Regions from separate parts of the Cytobacillus kochii genome, predicted to be linked through region 4. Evidence: riboswitches for the same ligand, from Rfam matches in the RefSeq annotation. Region 4 holds a riboswitch; each other region holds the start of a gene.

The links. A riboswitch is a leader RNA that binds a small molecule or an ion and turns the genes downstream of it on or off. The one in region 4 is predicted to bind thiamine pyrophosphate.
Region 1: linked by a shared signal. The riboswitch ahead of thiW (energy coupling factor transporter S component ThiW) and the one ahead of tenA (thiaminase II) in region 4 are both predicted to bind thiamine pyrophosphate.
Region 2: linked by a shared signal. The riboswitch ahead of LG276_RS12135 (Ykof family thiamine-binding protein) and the one ahead of tenA (thiaminase II) in region 4 are both predicted to bind thiamine pyrophosphate.
Region 3: linked by a shared signal. The riboswitch ahead of LG276_RS02135 (3-oxoacyl-ACP reductase) and the one ahead of tenA (thiaminase II) in region 4 are both predicted to bind thiamine pyrophosphate.

What each region holds. Positions count from the first base shown of each region.
Region 1 covers NZ_CP085254.1:2,396,197-2,400,400, reverse strand. The annotation lists gene LG276_RS12450 (nuclease-related domain-containing protein) at 1-200, shown strand, start outside; gene LG276_RS12445 (hypothetical protein) at 408-1,355, shown strand; gene LG276_RS12440 (shikimate kinase) at 1,494-2,000, opposite strand; TPP riboswitch at 2,126-2,233, shown strand; TPP riboswitch at 2,276-2,368, shown strand; gene thiW (energy coupling factor transporter S component ThiW) at 2,440-2,961, shown strand; gene thiD (bifunctional hydroxymethylpyrimidine kinase/phosphomethylpyrimidine kinase) at 2,930-3,736, shown strand; gene thiM (hydroxyethylthiazole kinase) at 3,736-4,204, shown strand, end outside.
Region 2 covers NZ_CP085254.1:2,338,045-2,342,248, reverse strand. The annotation lists gene LG276_RS12145 (ABC transporter ATP-binding protein) at 1-465, opposite strand, end outside; gene LG276_RS12140 (ECF transporter S component) at 440-1,051, opposite strand; gene LG276_RS12135 (Ykof family thiamine-binding protein) at 1,048-1,656, opposite strand; TPP riboswitch at 1,742-1,845, opposite strand; gene LG276_RS12130 (TetR/AcrR family transcriptional regulator) at 2,052-2,621, opposite strand; gene LG276_RS12125 (RND family transporter) at 2,780-4,204, shown strand, end outside.
Region 3 covers NZ_CP085254.1:377,940-382,143, reverse strand. The annotation lists gene LG276_RS02145 (polysaccharide biosynthesis protein) at 1-46, shown strand, start outside; gene LG276_RS02140 (IclR family transcriptional regulator) at 244-1,011, shown strand; gene LG276_RS02135 (3-oxoacyl-ACP reductase) at 1,229-1,984, opposite strand; TPP riboswitch at 2,077-2,178, opposite strand; gene LG276_RS02130 (glycosyltransferase family 2 protein) at 2,264-3,799, opposite strand; gene LG276_RS02125 (AarF/ABC1/UbiB kinase family protein) at 3,917-4,204, opposite strand, start outside.
Region 4 covers NZ_CP085254.1:2,598,759-2,602,962, forward strand. The annotation lists gene LG276_RS13365 (nitrate/nitrite transporter) at 7-1,287, opposite strand; gene tenA (thiaminase II) at 1,588-2,277, opposite strand; TPP riboswitch at 2,401-2,510, opposite strand; gene LG276_RS13375 (PAQR family membrane homeostasis protein TrhA) at 2,863-3,498, shown strand; gene LG276_RS13380 (GNAT family N-acetyltransferase) at 3,619-4,204, opposite strand, start outside.

The DNA of each region.
Region 1 (4,204 bases), 200 kb from region 4:
AATGTAGGAGGAACATTTCATCTTATGATGCATTAAGTGAAGCAATCAATGACTTTATTATTCTTTTTCCATCAGAAAAAGTAACAAAGACGGCGATTTATGATTGGTGTGGAGGAGCAATCAGTAGTTCCGCAATACAACGATTCTTACAAGAGAAATATACACTTAATGGTGGTGGAAATTATTTTTATTATCATTAATGGGTTTTAAAAAAGAAGAAATAGTTGAATTATTTAGTAATGAAGTGAAGTAACAGTACCGTATAGATTGATCGGTATTCTGATGGGTTCAATCTACTAGTAAGCAGTTATAAGTTGAAAAAAAAGACTTTGTGCACAAAATAAAAGAAAAAATCTAGATGACATCGCAAAAAGGGGATAGCAAGTCCCTCGGAAAGAAAGCCAGAGATGAGCGCCTCGCAAAAGGGGATAGCAAGTCACTCAGAAGGTAAACCAGAGATAAGCGCCCCGCAAAAGGGGATAGCAAGTCCCTCGGAAAGAAAGCCAGAGATGAGCGCCCCGCAAAAGGGGATAGCAAGTCCCTCAGAAGGAAAACCAGAGATAAGCGCCTCGCAAAAGGGTTTAGCAAGTCCCTCAGAAGGTAAATCAGAGATGAGCGTCTCGCAAAAGGGGATAGCAAGTCCCTCAGAAGGAAAATCAGAGATGAGCGCCTCGCAAAAGGGTTTAGCAAGTCCCTTAGAAGGAAAACCAGAGATGAGCGCCCCGCAAAAGGGATTAGCAAGTCCCTCAGAAAGGAAACCAGAGATGAGCGCCTCGCAAAAGGGTTTAATAAGTCACTCAGAAGGAAAACCAGAGCTGAGCGCCCCGCAAAAGGGTTTAGCAAGTCCCTCAGAAGGTAAACCAGAGGTGAGCGCCTCGCAAAAGGGTTTAGCAAGTCCCTCGGAAAGGAAACTAAAGATGAGCGCCCCGCAAAAGGGTTTAGCAAGTCCCTCAGAAGGAAAACCAGAGGTGAGCGCCCCGCAAAAGGGATTAGCAAGTCCCTCAGAAAGGAAACTAAAGATGAGCGCCCCGCAAAAGGGTTTAGCAAGTCCCTCAGAAGGAAAACCAGAGCTGAGCGCCCCGCAAAAGGGTTTAGCAAGTCCCTCAGAAGGAAAACCAGAGCTGAGCGCCCCGCAAAAGGGTTTAGCAAGTCCCTCAGAAAGGAAACAAAAGATGAGCGCTCCGCAAAAGGGGATAGCGAGTCCCTCAGAAAGAAAACCAGAGATGAGCGCCTCGCAAAAGGGTTTAGCAAGTCCCTCAGAAAGAAAACCAGAGATAAGCGCCCCGCAAAAGGGTTTAGTAAGTCCCTCGGAAAGAAAGCCAGAGGTGAGCGCCCCGCAAAAAGGAGTTATTTAGCAATTTATTATGAACCAAACACAAATGAAAGCCGAGCAAGGGAGTGCCCGGCTTTCATAAATTCGTTTAGGATAATGCGAAATACTTAGATAGTAGAAGAAACGTCCTAATGAACCATAACCATAATCATCACTAGCTTTATCTTATCCCACTAATAATCAATTCAGCAGCTTCTTCAGCTGTTTTCCCGTCAACATTGATTTTTAGATGATATGGTTGATAATGAGCTTGTCTTTCTTTGTATAGATGATACATTTCATCAGTAGAAAGACCATTTAATTTCGGTCTTGTATCTTTAATCAATGGGTATCGGTCAAGCCACTTTTCCCATGAGAGCTCGATAAGGACAACGGTACTGTTTTGTAAACATATTTCGCGGTTCTTACTGTTTAAAAAGGCACCGCCGCCTAATGAAAGAATCTGTTTTTCTTCGGCAGATAGTTGTTCAATCAACTCGCTTTCAGCTTTTCGAAAAACTTCTTCACCATGATCAAGGAAAATTTTTGAAGTTGACATCTTGAACTGTTGTTCAATGCGTTCATCCGTGTCGATTAAACCCCACTGTAATTTCTTAGCTAATTCCGTTCCTATGGATGTCTTTCCGACCCCCATAAACCCAATAAGTACAATACTCTTATCTTCCATAGACTGTCCTCCCGAATGTTATATAAATATCATATCATAACGTTTTATGTCGCAACATCGTTTCTATCCCATGTTTTTTATTTTCATTTCTATCATTTCATGTTATATTGACATCATATATTATAAGTTTTCACTGGGGGTGCCTTCACATAGAGGCTGAGATTGAATGCCGTTCAAAACCCTTTGAACCTGATCTGGTTTGTACCAGTGGAGGGAAGTGTGTCGATGTAGTCGTCCTCGCTTCCTTTTGGAAGTAGAGGATTTTTTTATATATGAATAAATGCTAGGGGTGCCAAATACTTGGCTGAGATGAACCCTTTGAACCTGATCTAGTTAATACTAGCGTAGGGAAGCGAGTGACGTCATACATATCATGATGACCAAAGCCGCTTATACAAACTAGCGGCTTTTTTATTTTTATCGAAAGGAGGAAAGGTCTATGAATAAAATCCAAAAAATGACGATGACGGCAACGATTGCAGCCATCACTACTGTGTCGAGTAGTCTCATTTTTATTCCGATTGGAATAGCGAAAATTTTTCCGATTCAGCACTTGGCGAATGTATTATCTGCTGTACTTCTTGGACCATGGTATGCCGTTAGTCAAGCGTTTCTTTCATCTACATTGAGAAATATGATGGGGACAGGAAGTGTTTTTGCCTACCCCGGGAGTATGATTGGCGCATTACTTGCAGGGTTCCTTTATCAAAAAACGAAAAAAATTGGCTTCTCAGCACTAGGTGAAGTCGTTGGAACGGGAATGATAGGGGCAGTAGCGACTTATCCGATTAGTACATTACTTTTAGGACAAGAAGCCACCCTTTTCGGATTTCTACCAGCATTTATGGTGAGCTCGTTTACTGGAGCAATTTTAGGATATGGTTTATTAAGAGTATTAATAAAGAATAAAGCTATTGGAGGTTACATCAATGAAAACAGCATTAACGATCGCAGGTTCTGATTCAGGAGGAGGAGCTGGGATTCAAGCAGATCTTAAAACTTTTTCCGCCAATGGTGTGTTCGGCATGTCCGTCATTACGGCGATTACCGCTCAAAATACAGTAGAGGTACGATCGGTACAGGATATTGAAATCAATATTATAAAAGACCAAATAGAAGCTGTGTTTGATGATATCCAGGTTGATGCTGTCAAAATCGGGATGTTGTCATCTAGTGAGACTGTAAAAATCGTCGCAGACCGTTTAAATCATTATAGTCCAAAAGTGATTGTGTTAGATCCTGTTATGGTTTCGAAAGGTGGACATCATCTTTTAAAGGAACAAGCTATTGAGGCATTAAAAGCGAAGATGTTACCACTTGCGACTGTAATTACGCCAAACATTCCTGAAGCTGAAGTACTTTCGGGTATGACGATTCGCACGGTTGAAGACATGGAGCAAGCTTGTAAAAAGTTATATGAATTAGGGCCAAAAGCCGTCTTATTAAAAGGTGGACATTTAGAAGGAGAACCGAATGACTTATTATGGGATGGTCAAAGTTTCAACTGGTTTAATGGTCGAAGAGTAGAGACAAAAAACACCCATGGTACAGGTTGCACTCTCTCATCTGCCATTGCTGCCGGGTTAGCAAAAGGGGAAGAACTTGTTGAGGCCATACAGTCTGCGAAGAATTATATTTCTATAGCGATTGAGCATAGTCTAGCACTCGGTCATGGGCATGGTCCGACAAATCATTTTTATGAGTTATACAACAAAGCAAAGGTGGAGGAAAGATAATGACGATTTCAAGTGAAGCAGTTGAGAGAATCTTTCAGCAGTTAAAAGAACATACCCCACTCATTCATCATTTAACAAATACAGTAACTATTAATGATTGTGCCAATGTGACCCTAGCAATGGGCGGTTCACCTGTTATGGCCACACAACTCTTAGAAGTAGAAGAAATGGCTATGATGGCAGATGGGCTCGTAATTAATTTTGGTACTATTAATGATGCAATGTTTGCGGCGATGATTAAAGCTGGACAAACTGCCAATCAAAAAGGAATTCCAGTAATATTTGATCCAGTGGGTGTTGGTGCAACCAATTATCGCACAAATAAGGCAAAGGAGTTAATTAGCACAATAAAAGTGTCCATTATTCGTGGCAATGCTTCTGAAATTTCAGCTCTTATTGGTAATAATACTAAAACGCGTGGTGTTGATGCAGGGGCAATTGAAATGGCACCTGAAGCACTTGCACAGG
Region 2 (4,204 bases), 260 kb from region 4:
CTTTTGTTTTTGTCCTCCTGAAAGATGGTGAATGTTATGTTTCATATATTGTGATAATCCTACAATATCTAGCACATGTTCTATTCTTTGTTTCATTTGGCATCTGGGAATAGACAAGTTTTCTAACACAAATGCTAATTCATCTTCTACACGAACCATGCAAAACTGACTTTCTGGATCTTGAAAGACAATGCCTATTTCTTGGTTTATTACTCCTTTAGGGTAGGAGGAGATATTTCTCCCTTTATATAAAAGGTCCCCTGAAGTAAAACCATCAATCGCCTCAGGATATAGACCATTTAAACATAGTGTAAGTGTACTTTTGCCAGAACCACTTGCTCCAAGTAATAAAGTCACTTCCTCTGCATATAACTTACAGCTTACATTATTTACAGAAGGTTCATCGTGTTTATCAAAGGAAAATGAGAAAGAGTCTAGTTCAAAAATTGGTTGATGATTTTTCATGCCTTGCTATTACCTCCTTCCCAATCGGGTACCCATTTAACACACCAGTTTTCGCTAGTTGATCCGCTAACATTTTTCCTAAATAACCAGCAATGATGGCTCCACTTAAGAGACGTATAACAAACATTGTCATAATAAGCCAGGATTCATAGGCATGAAAACCTGATACAAAGAAATGGTAAGGAAAACTAATAAATGCTGCGCTAACACCTGAGAAAACGAGAATTCGAGGTTGGTAATTTTTCCATTTTGTCAGTGCAAAAGCGATTTCCGCCCCTAACCCTTGCACCATCCCTGAAAGAATTAAAGTGGGTCCAGATGTTGAGCCGACAAGTACTTCGGTAATAGCAGCAATGGTTTCTGCTGTAAAAGCAACGCCTGGCTTTCTGATAATGTAAGCAGCTATTATTGATACAATAAACCATATGCCATAAATCAATTCATAACCAATGGGTCCAAATCCAAACGGGGTAAGGATGGCAACAAGAACTTTACCGACCCCAAAAAAACCTAAATAAATAAAGCCAAATACTACACCCAGGACTGACATGAGAACAATATCTTTTAGACGCCATGATTTTATCATGAGACTTTCACTTCTTTAGCTTTTCCAGTAGGGCTGTTAGCTGATAATGTGAATGTCATTGTCACATGAGATACATCTTGCTTGGTCTGATCGAAAACGTTCTGTAACAAGTTAAAAATATCATTCACCTTGCCATCAAGCCTTGTGGCATAATGGCTATGGCTTACGTTTACTTCAGTCTCCTTGGACCAATCAATTTGCTCATAAATTTTTTCCATATAATCTTCCCTCCCTAAGGGATAGAGGGCAAATTTACAACCTGCAAGCTGGTCTATTTCTTTTGTATCATCCTTGTTCAAGGCAATGTCAGTTTCGTCCATGTATACATCTGCTGCTGAATCTCCTGGACAACCAATCGAAAAGGTACCACTCATAGCGATGTGTTCTCCCGTTTTAGCTGCGTGTAAAAAGATTGCCCTCACTACATCAAAAACATGAATTTGCTTACCACGGATACAAGTAGATACATCATCAGTTTCAGCCCACACCTTTGACATGTTCACTTCTTTAAGGGCAAATAAGATGATGTCCACATACCTCTCACTCATTGCAGAAAGCGTAAACTGACAACCCACGATACTACTTGTTCCACATAATTGATTCATATAAAAATCTCCTTTTAACATTTTTTGAACAAAAAAACTGCACCCCGATGGAATGCAGTTTGGTTATGCAGAAAAAAAGAGAATACACTGACCAACTGCACTTCCCCACGCTAGTATTATCTAGATCGGGTTATAAGGGTCAGGCACTTGCCTTCTCAGCCATTAAATATAGCTCCCCTAGCGCATTCGATATATTTATTTGTTCGTCTATCCTATCATAAGCAAAAAATCATTATCTGTAAACCAATACTTGTCAATTGATAATGTAGTAGCGATAAATACAATATATTAATTGATACGTAAAATGATGCAAATGAGTAGGGAAGACAACTTAAATTCCAATACAGTAGAGATGAATAAAATATTGATGTGAAGAATGTTGATATATTCGCATCCTATTTAGAATGAAGAATAACCCGATTACTTATTTCAGTAATAATGGTTGTCATTTCTTCCGGAGATTCTTTCATCCCGTTCATTAACCATTTTTCAATTACATAAATACATCCACTAATTACAAAGTAAATCATATATTTTGATTTATCTAGATTTATGACCTGCTGTTCTTCCTTTAAACTATTAATAATGATTGATTGTGCAGTATCAATTACTCTCGTTTGAAAAGCTTTGTTACCATGGTCACTAAATAAAACAAGAAAATCAGCACTACGTTTATAAACATAATCTAATAAATACTTTGTCATTGCAAAAGTTTCATTTGTCTCATTATGGTTGTACTGTTTTAAAGTGACTTGTAATTCTAACAAAATCTCATCTTCAATATGCTGGAGTAAATCAAATTGATCACGATAATGACTATAAAAAGTAGAACGATTGATATCTGCTTTTTGACATAATTCTTTAATGGTAATGGAGGAGATTACTTTTTCTCTTAATAATTCCATTAAACTTTCCTTTAACACCATACGAGTATATTGTTTCCGACGATCCAATTTTTTGTTCATCATACAAACCCTCACTTTTTTAAAGAAATCCAACAAAGTACGCTTAAATGTTGGATGTTAAACATTTTTTACACAACTGTTTGTTGTTTATCTAACACAGTGGTATGTATAATGTTACTGTAAAAGAATTTCAACATCAAGAAGTGGGGAAACCAATAATGATTGAGTTTATTATTCGTTATAAAAAATCTGTAACAATCATTTTCTTTTTGTTATCAGTGCTTTCTGCTATTGGCTTTCTGTTTGTGAATGTTAATTATAATATGAAAGATTATATCCCAGCAGAAGCTGAATCTACCGTTGCTTTAGAAGTGATGGAAGAGGAATTTACTAGTGGTATTCCAAATACAAGCGTAATGGTTGAGAATGTTACAATCCAAGAAGCGCTCGTTATCAAAGAGAAATTAAATAAGGTTCAAGGTGTAACTGATGTGATGTGGTTAGATGATGCGATGGACATAAGAACACCAATAGAAACCGGAGACCAAGGCACAATAGAAAATTACTACAAAAATAATCACGCTCTTTATTCTGTCACCATTGAGAGTGGCAAAGAGGTCGAAGCAACAGAAGATATATATCAAATAATTGGTGAGAAGGGATCACTTATTGGCGAAGCTGCAAATACAGCTACGCAGCAGAAAATGACAGGGCAAGAAACGTTACTCGCTGCAGGGATACTTATTCCCATTATTATCATTATACTAGTTCTCTCGACAAACTCTTGGGTTGAACCGCTCTTTTTCTTAACGGCTATCGGTGTATCGGTAATTATTAATTTAGGGAGTAATGTTTTTATAGGAGAAGTGTCCTTTGTGACACAATCAGTCGCACCAATTTTGCAGTTAGCTGTTTCCTTGGATTACGCTATCTTTTTATTACATAGTTTTCAAGATTATCGTAAACAAGGGCATGAGCCAAATGAAGCTATGAAACTAGCTATGAAAGAATCGTTTAGTGTCATTGCCTCGAGCGCATCTACAACTCTATTTGGATTTATTGCATTATTGTTTATGGATTTTGAGATTGGATCAGACCTAGGTTTAAACCTTGTTAAAGGAATAATTTTAAGTTTTATAAGTGTGATGGTATTCCTTCCAGCACTTACATTATTATTCCATCATTGGATTGAAAAAACACAGCACAAATCATTAATACCAAATTTTAAAGGTATTGGAAAAAAAACATTAAAGTTAAGGTTTCCGGTCTTGATTTTCGTCTTACTTCTCGTTATACCAAGCTTTTTAGCACAAAAAGAAACCTCATTTACTTATGGAATGGGGGATCAACCTGACAGTACTAGGTTAGGGCAAGACATCCAAAAAGTAGAAGAAATATTTGGCGAATCAACCGCTGTAGTATTATTGGTACCTAATAATGAAATAGGTAAAGAAAAAGAAATGATTGCATCTATTGAAGAGGTTGACCATGTCTCAAATGTAATTGGCTACACGAATATGGTTGGTTCGACTATTCCGCAAGAATATTTAGAGGAGGAAGCAAAGGAACAATTCTTATCCAATAATTACAGTCGAATCATCATTAATACTGATGCAGGAACAGAAGGAGATATTCCTTTTCAA
Region 3 (4,204 bases), 2.2 Mb from region 4:
ATCCTATGTTCAGAAAGAGCTAAAAAAATGGAAAAGGTTAAATTAATATATTTGACCGCTCCCTATTTTTCGTGAGTTGAGCGCCTTCATTGACCAAGTTAATAATCGCCAACTCACTAACTATTCTTATATATACTGAATTTATAGGGATATCCTACCAACCCTCTAAAGGGAGGTTGTTGTTTGATGTCGTTTCTGATAAATTAGGATTCAACATGACTAGCATAATGAGGAGTTACATACATGGAAATACAAAAAAGTAGTACGATGATACAATCCTTGCAAATAGGCATTTCTATCATCGAATTAATCTATCAAAAAGATACCCCAATGAAATTCTCAACCATTCAAGAAGAAACCGGTATTACGAAAAGTAATTTATATAAATATTTAAATACACTTACACAATTGAACATGCTCTATCGAGAAAAAGGGACAAACCTGTATTACCTTGGCAGCAAATTGATTCAATATGGTACAGCCGCCTTTGGTAGTCGTGATATTGCCGATGCAATCACTCCTTATATGCAGGAACTTTCTTCGCTTACTTCCTGCACCGTTTCGTTTTCATTATGGACAAACAACGGACCAATTACGACAAAGATTTGTCATTCGAATGAACCACTTCATATTGGTACACAACTAGGCGGAAGCTTGCCACCAACATCTGCCGCGGGGAAGATTTTCTTAAGTTTCTTAAACCCAGTACTGACAAAAGATTGGCTTGGAAACGGGGATGCGATCGATAACGCAGAATGGCAAATGATTCAACAATCGAAAATATCCTTCGCTACCGAACCTTTAATTCCATCAATTTCTTCTGCTTCCGTCCCTTTGCTAGACTACCAAAATCAATTACTCGGTGCAGTGACTGTTGTTGGATTTAACGATAAGATGCCTAAGGAAGCAACGGATCCGATGAGCAAGCAACTGCTGAAGTTTCACTTACAAGCATCGTCTATGTTTGGCTATCGATATAAACAAGGAAAAAAATTGAACAATACTGATTGAGCGTTCAATCAACCGTTTTAACATCTAGAAAAATAAAATACTAGCGAGAAAATTAAGTTAAATTTTTAAAAATATTCTTTTCTACGAATAAATTGGAGTTTAGCTTCGACTTAGACGTACATTTGCTAATATAAGCACTTTACTAACTATCAACCTACAAAATAAGTCCATTTATTGAAAAAGGCCGCCATAAACAAAGATGACGACCTTTTTTATCTTAGTTCATCGTCAATCCATGATCAACGACTAGATTTTGTCCCGTAATCGCTTTAGCGCCTGGAGAGGCTAAGAAAACAACTGCTTCTGCTACGTCTTCTGGTTTTGTCACACGGCGGATAGCAGAGTTATCAGCCACAATCGCAAATACCTCAGGGGTAGTAACAGCACTTGCATCCGTTGTTTCTAATAATCCACCGGAAACCATATTCACATTAATATCATACTGTCCGAGCTCTTTGGCCATATTGCGTGTAAAGCCAATTAATGCCGCTTTGGCTGTTGTATATTCATGGTAGGCAACGACTGGGTTCTGGTAAAGATTCGTGCCAATACCAATCACACGGGCTTGCTGTGAATCCTTTAGAGCCGGAAGAGCAGATTGAACAACATTTAAGCTTGCTTTTATCGCGCCTTCAAACTGGGTTTGGTAGCTAGCCCAAGATAATTCCTCTACTTTCGCCTGTGCCACAGGATCAAATTTAAATTGAACTAATGCATTATTGACAACGATATCCAAGCGGCCAAAATGAGCAATTGTGTCTGCTACCATTGCTTTTACTGCTTGATGATCTCTAACATCAGCTTGGATAGCCAATGCACGATCTTGCCCGATTTGTTCAACTACTGCATCGGCTTTTTCTTTATTATTATAATAATTAACGACTACCTTGTAGCCTTCCTTACCGAACTTTTGAGCAATTGCAGCTCCTAATCCACGACTTGCTCCTGTTACTAACACGACTTCTTCTCTCACGCTATTCCCTCTTTTCAATAGATGTAATTAAAAATGTTCAGGAAAACAAAACAAAAGGCTCCCCGAAAATGGAGAGCCTACCATACGTATGCATATAGTTGGAAGATGCTCCCTACGATCGTCTTAACGAACAGGTTCTAAGGGTCAGGTTTTAACCTTCTCAACTCATTTTCTGAGTCCCCCTGCAACAATTTTTAATTATTTTTAGTTTAGCATACAAATAGTTTCCTAGCTATGAATCGAAGTTCAGTTCTTAATTGACCATTTCCTTTATGTTTCTCACCATTGTTTTAAACGGGGATTCTTATCTAAAATCGATTCATATTGTTTCTCATTACCGTAGAGGCTATTCGGGTCAAGCAGCTTATATCTCTCATACTTTTCTAATCGATCTTTTTCTTTTGCCCAGCCTAAATGCTTGACTCGTATTGTGGATAAACTGTGGGTAAGTTGGAAGATGTTTTCTGGAAATCTCCCACAATGTTGAGGTGTTTCTTTCCAGACAGGCTGAAAGGTTGATTCAACTCTTGCTAGAAATGGACGGTATAAGAAATGTGCTTGCCAGTATTCATCTTCACGATAATGGTCTTCATCCCACATATCATACAGTCTAAAACAGTACAGGTCGATAGTATCCTGTTTAACAAAGTCATCAATATAATCAATAAAACTCTCCTCAAACCATTCATCTGCATCAAGATTTAATACCCAACCTAAAAAACAATTCGTTGCTTCTAACCACTGTTGTTTTCTTAGTTCCACTTCATTGGCAAACTGGGAGCTTGCATTCTTGACCAATTTAATTGGCATACCTTTTAGTTCTTGCAAGAAAATCGATATAGTCTGATCAGTACTAGCATCATCTATAATCACAGCTTCATCGATAAATGGCTTTACTTTCATTAACATCGTTTGTAAATAACGACCTTCTTCATTCTTCACAATCATCGATAAGCGAATTTGATGGCTTTCTGCTTTTTCTGGATAAATAGGTAGTTCGCTATACGCATACTGACATTTTTCTTTAAATGCGGGTATGCCTGTAAGGTCAGATGATCGATAAATATGATAAGCTGGGAGATGTGTGTCTACATGTAGATCCAGTCCCAATGCCACTGCTCTCACACAAAAATGTCGATCTTCTCCCCAAAAACTGAGATTTTTAATTTTACTAAAATGAACACCTGCTAACAAAGCCTTCCTGCTAATTAGCGTGCACGCACCTAATCCTCCTACTTCATAAACACCTGGAGTTTGTAACTGTTGAATAAAGGCCTCGGTTTGAACGGCCTTTTCTTCGTCTGTTATAACACCTTCATCCGCCTGTCTCCAGTGGGTATATTCATCTGTTAACCACACTTGCGGATAAGGAATTGTCCCCTCTTGCCAAGCCGTCCAAAATACCTCTGAAACAATTTCTTTTTTCGTGGAAATAAGTGTATGAAGGGTATCCGGGTGTAAAAGCAAATCAGAGTCAACTAAAAACAAATAATCAAATTCTTCAAATTTTGCCTGCTCAATAAGCATATCTTTGAAGCGAGCAACCTTCCAGATGAGAGCATCATTCCAGAAATGTGTAAAGTCGGTGCGAATATAGATACTATCTTCTTTTGCGGATAAAATCGCAACATCGTTCTTCCATCTGGCAAAATGACGTAGTAGTCTACTTGATTCTTCATTCTGATTATCATCTATGAAAAAATAATGAATCTCCATTGTATCCGTTTGTAAATTAGCTAACGAAAGCAGAAACTCTTTTAAAATATCGGGATCTTGATTAATTGGACTACCAATGAGAATTTTTGTATTAATCATAAGCAACATTAACGTTTATTGACAAAATCGTTCACCTCTCTACACTATATTCTCACCATGATTTGCTTGTGTAGTGAAATCAGAAAAATTGTAGCCAAAACAAAAAGCAGAGAGTCGTCAGAATCTCCCTGCTCTAATGATGGTGTATATAAGAAATAAGAACATTAATATCGCAATGACGAAGCCGATTTCTACTGCTGGTATATTCCATAGGAGAGATGATTGCCTGCCAAGGGCGGAACCGATAATTAAGCCTACCATTATAATGCAAAATGCCAGCAACACGATACTAAATGCTAGCCGGTTGCTGATACGGTCAATTCTCGTTAGAAATTTTTCACTGTTTGGCAAGTTCAACTCGAGCGGGATTTTTCCCTTTTTGATAAGAGCAATCAAATCTTTCAA
Region 4 (4,204 bases):
CGATTGTTAACCAACCGATTTTTTCATTTGACTCATTTGAAGTTTTTGACGATACACTGTTGGCTCATATAACATGAATACTCCAATTAACCCAATAATCGCAAAGCTTAAAGGAATATAAAGTCCATATTGATAAGCGGTTGTAACGTCAAAATTAGCAAAATGGTCCAATACTTTTCCAAAAATTGCTGGCAGCAACACTGCGCTAAGAAAGCCTCCCGTATTAGCGAAACCGGAAATAAGCCCCACTTCCTTTATATGAAAGGACTGTCTAACAACTGTAAAGGTTAGAGCACTTGCACCATTTGCATAACCTATGATTACGAATAAAAGAATGAATAATAAATATGGTGGCTCTCCACCCATCAATACTAAAGTGATCCAAGCAGAAACCGACAGCATCTGCACAATGACATACGGTGCTTTGACTCTGTCAAAAAAAGTAGATAGATAGGTTGTTAATGGTGCTCCGATAATGGCACCAAATAAGCCGTACATAATTACTTCACTTGCACTTGATCGTGATAAACCGTAAATGTCCATACCATAGGGAACTGCCCAAGAGCCAATAAAGCCGATATATGTGCCCACCACACCAAAGTGACAAAGGAATGTCGCCCAAGCTTGGCGATTGACAAGTAATCTTCTTATGATGACTAATAACGGTTCATTTGTTTCTTTTTGATTTTTTTCTTCTTCCATTTGAAATTTCTTCTTAGGATATTTTATTAAAACAACATAAAGCCCCATACCAAGGGTGAATATTACAATGCCAACAATTAAAAATGGAAGTCGCCACCCTAATAGAGAAATGGTCGAACTAAAAGGAACTGTTGCTAATAAGAATCCTAAACTTCCGGTCATTCCGGCAAATCCCACTAGCATCGAAAACTCCTGCTGCTTGAACCAAATGCTCAATACAAGAACTAAATTGACCCATATAGTAGCATCGCCAATTCCACATAATAACCTAGCAAAGATGAGCATATAACTATTATCTACCGAACTATACAGGATGGTACCTAGCCCGTTTAGCAGTGTTCCAGCGACTAGAAATACATTGGGACCAAATCTATCAGAGAATAATCCGATGGGAATTTGCAATCCAGCATAAGCAAAAAATTGAATACTCGTTATCAGCCCAATCGTTGCTGCAGTTAAATGAAATTCTTCCATTAATTGATCAGTAATTAAACCAGGTGCTGTTCTTTGACTAACCATAAATAAATAGGCTAAAAGTAAAACACCAAATACAACCCATCTGTACTTACTTTGTTGTTTATTCATTTTTAAAACGCCTTCCTCAATTTAACATTCGTCTCTCATTATACGCTTATTGTCATTATATATATATAGGAAGTTTATATGTCTATGAGGGTGGAGAAGTAGAAGTCATTTCTATTGACTAGATGAGTAGTTTTTGAAGTCCGAACTTCTTTTTAGGAAAATCCGATACGGCAAATTGTCTTTATTCCATAAACAACCCTGATACTACAACGATTATAAAGGGTATGATGTTAACAGAATTGAGTTAGTATGAACTAACCTTATTCTGTTAACACTATTCCCGCTTTCATTTATGAAGTTTTATGCATATGTTTTATCACTTAGCCACTTTTCTTGGGTATAAGCCATTTCCCAAAAAGCTAATTCATATTGACAGCTAATGGTAAATGCCATTTTCATTTTTTCTTTTTCTGTTTCAGATGCAATTTCAGCAAGCCGATCAAGATGATGAATTTGTTCCAGTACAAGTTTAACAAACCATTCTCCACCGTATGTATCAATCCAGGTACGATAGATTTCTTCTTTTGGTTTTGCCCCTTTAAAGCTCTGCCCAATATCATAATAAATCCAATAACACGGAAGCAAACTAGCGATGACCTCGCCAACTGTGCCTGTCTCTGCTACACGATATAAATGGGATGTATATGCATAGGCAGTAGGAGCGGGTCTAAACTGGTTTAACTCTTCTTCAGAAACTTTTAATACCTCCATAAATTTGTTATGTAACCCTAGTTCAGCTTCATAGGTACCTTGCGCATGCGAGGCCATTCTTGAGGTCATATATAAATTCTCTGCTTTAGAAGCAGCGATTGCTTGCACACGAGCAAAATGTGATAAATAGTAAGAATCTTGTAACACATAAAAGCGGAAACACTCAATTGGTAAATCTCCCTTAGCAATTCCTTTAACGAAAGGGTGTTCAAAATTCGCTTCCCATATATCATGGACTTCTTTCCTTAACGATTGTGTAAACGTTTCTTTTGTTGTCATCATTTCTACCTCTTCTCTTTTTTTTATCGAGCATAAAAAATCCAGAAAAGCGAAAAACCACTTCCTATAAGAAAGTGGTTACTGTATACATTATTCATTTAGTTATAGTTATAATGTTAACTAAATTTATATACGCCACTTCCCTACGCTGGTATCAACCAGATCAGGTTCTAAGAGTCTTAAAGTTATTACACTTTAATCTCAGCCTTTTAAAGGCACCCCTAGTGGATTTATTCAATTATGCTTTCAAAGTTATGTTATCATCTTATCAATAAATGTCAACCTAAATGGAAACTGCAAGTTTAGTAAATAAGCAATGTCGAGCTTCTCTTTCAGTAACCATTATGAAATAAGTTGGATGAATGCTTCAACTGACGTAATACCGCGGCATAAATTGGCATTGACTCAAGGATGGATAACACCAAATATTCTCCAAGCATTTAAACTCTCTGCCGTTAGACCAGACCCTTCCCCCTTTTCGTTCGGTGAAGTTTTTCTTTATAATGAAAGCTTTCGACTTTTTATCAGCTTAAAATATGTTTATACTAGAATTATGATTTTGGATAAAGAATGGGTGAATACTACTTGGAAACACATATTTTTTCAAAGGGAGAAGAAATCGCCAACGCGATCGTACACGGAATTGGTGCGCTATTAAGTATTGCGGCTCTGGTCATTTTAACTGTTTTCTCATCCTTATATGGAACAGCTTGGCATATTGTCAGCTTTGTTCTTTTTGGTACAACGATGGTTATTTTATATTTCTCATCAACTTTGCTACATAGTTTACCTGCTGGAAAAGCAAAGGATGTATTTGAGATTCTCGATCATTCTTCCATTTACTTTTTTATTGCTGGAACGTTCACACCGTTTCTATTTATAACAGTTAAAGGACCCTTAGGATGGACTTTATTTGGTCTTGTTTGGGGGCTAGCGATTGCTGGTACGGTTTTCAAATGTTTTTTTGTTAAAAAGTTTTTAGTCTTCTCGACATTACTATATGTTTTGATGGGCTGGCTAATTATATTTGCCTGGGAGCCCTTGGTTACACACTTACCCACACAAGGAATGATTTTCCTCATTATCGGTGGCGTACTATACACTGCTGGTTCAATATTTTATGTATGGAGAGGATTTAAGTACCATCACGCATTGTGGCATGTTTTTGTTCTCGCTGGTTCGATTATGCATTTTTTTGCTGTTCTCTCGCTTCTACCATGATCAAAATTTACATCTTTATAAATGATCTGCAGATGGCTACTCTCACCGCCTGCAGATTTATTAATATCCGTTTGTTGAGTTTTTATCACAATACGTGTTTTAAGCTAAAAAAACTACTACTTATAATAACTTCATTACTTCATAGCGAAAACTCACTTTTTTATACCCTTGTTTGCGATACATATCCTTTGGCGTGTCATTGCTGTCGGCTACAAGTATAACCCTATGATTGCTAAATCGCTTCATTACTTCATCTTGCAAACTTGCAGCAATCCCCTTTAATCGGTGAGCTGGTAACACACCTACATTATCAATTTCAGCTGTACACTTATTAAAAAATACTTGTAATGAACCTGCTGGCATACCATGATCATATGCGAGTAACTGTAACGTATCTTTTGCATTATAATGATAGGAATGCATGCTTCTATTAAGATTCACATATTCCTCACCATAATCTTGATCAAAGTTTCTCTGCAATAGTAGATATTCTCGTAAATTATCATTTGTCACTTCCTCAACCACGATTTCGTTCTTTCTATCTTTATAGATAAATTGAAGAGGTTTAATTTCATATAACTCCTGACACCCGATCGTATAAAATTGTTGATAAAGGTATAATAAAACATCCTCTTTAATCATTTCGTCTGCTGGTAAATAAAACTTCAAATGTTCTTGTTTATGCTCTTTCTGATAGTCTTCTAAA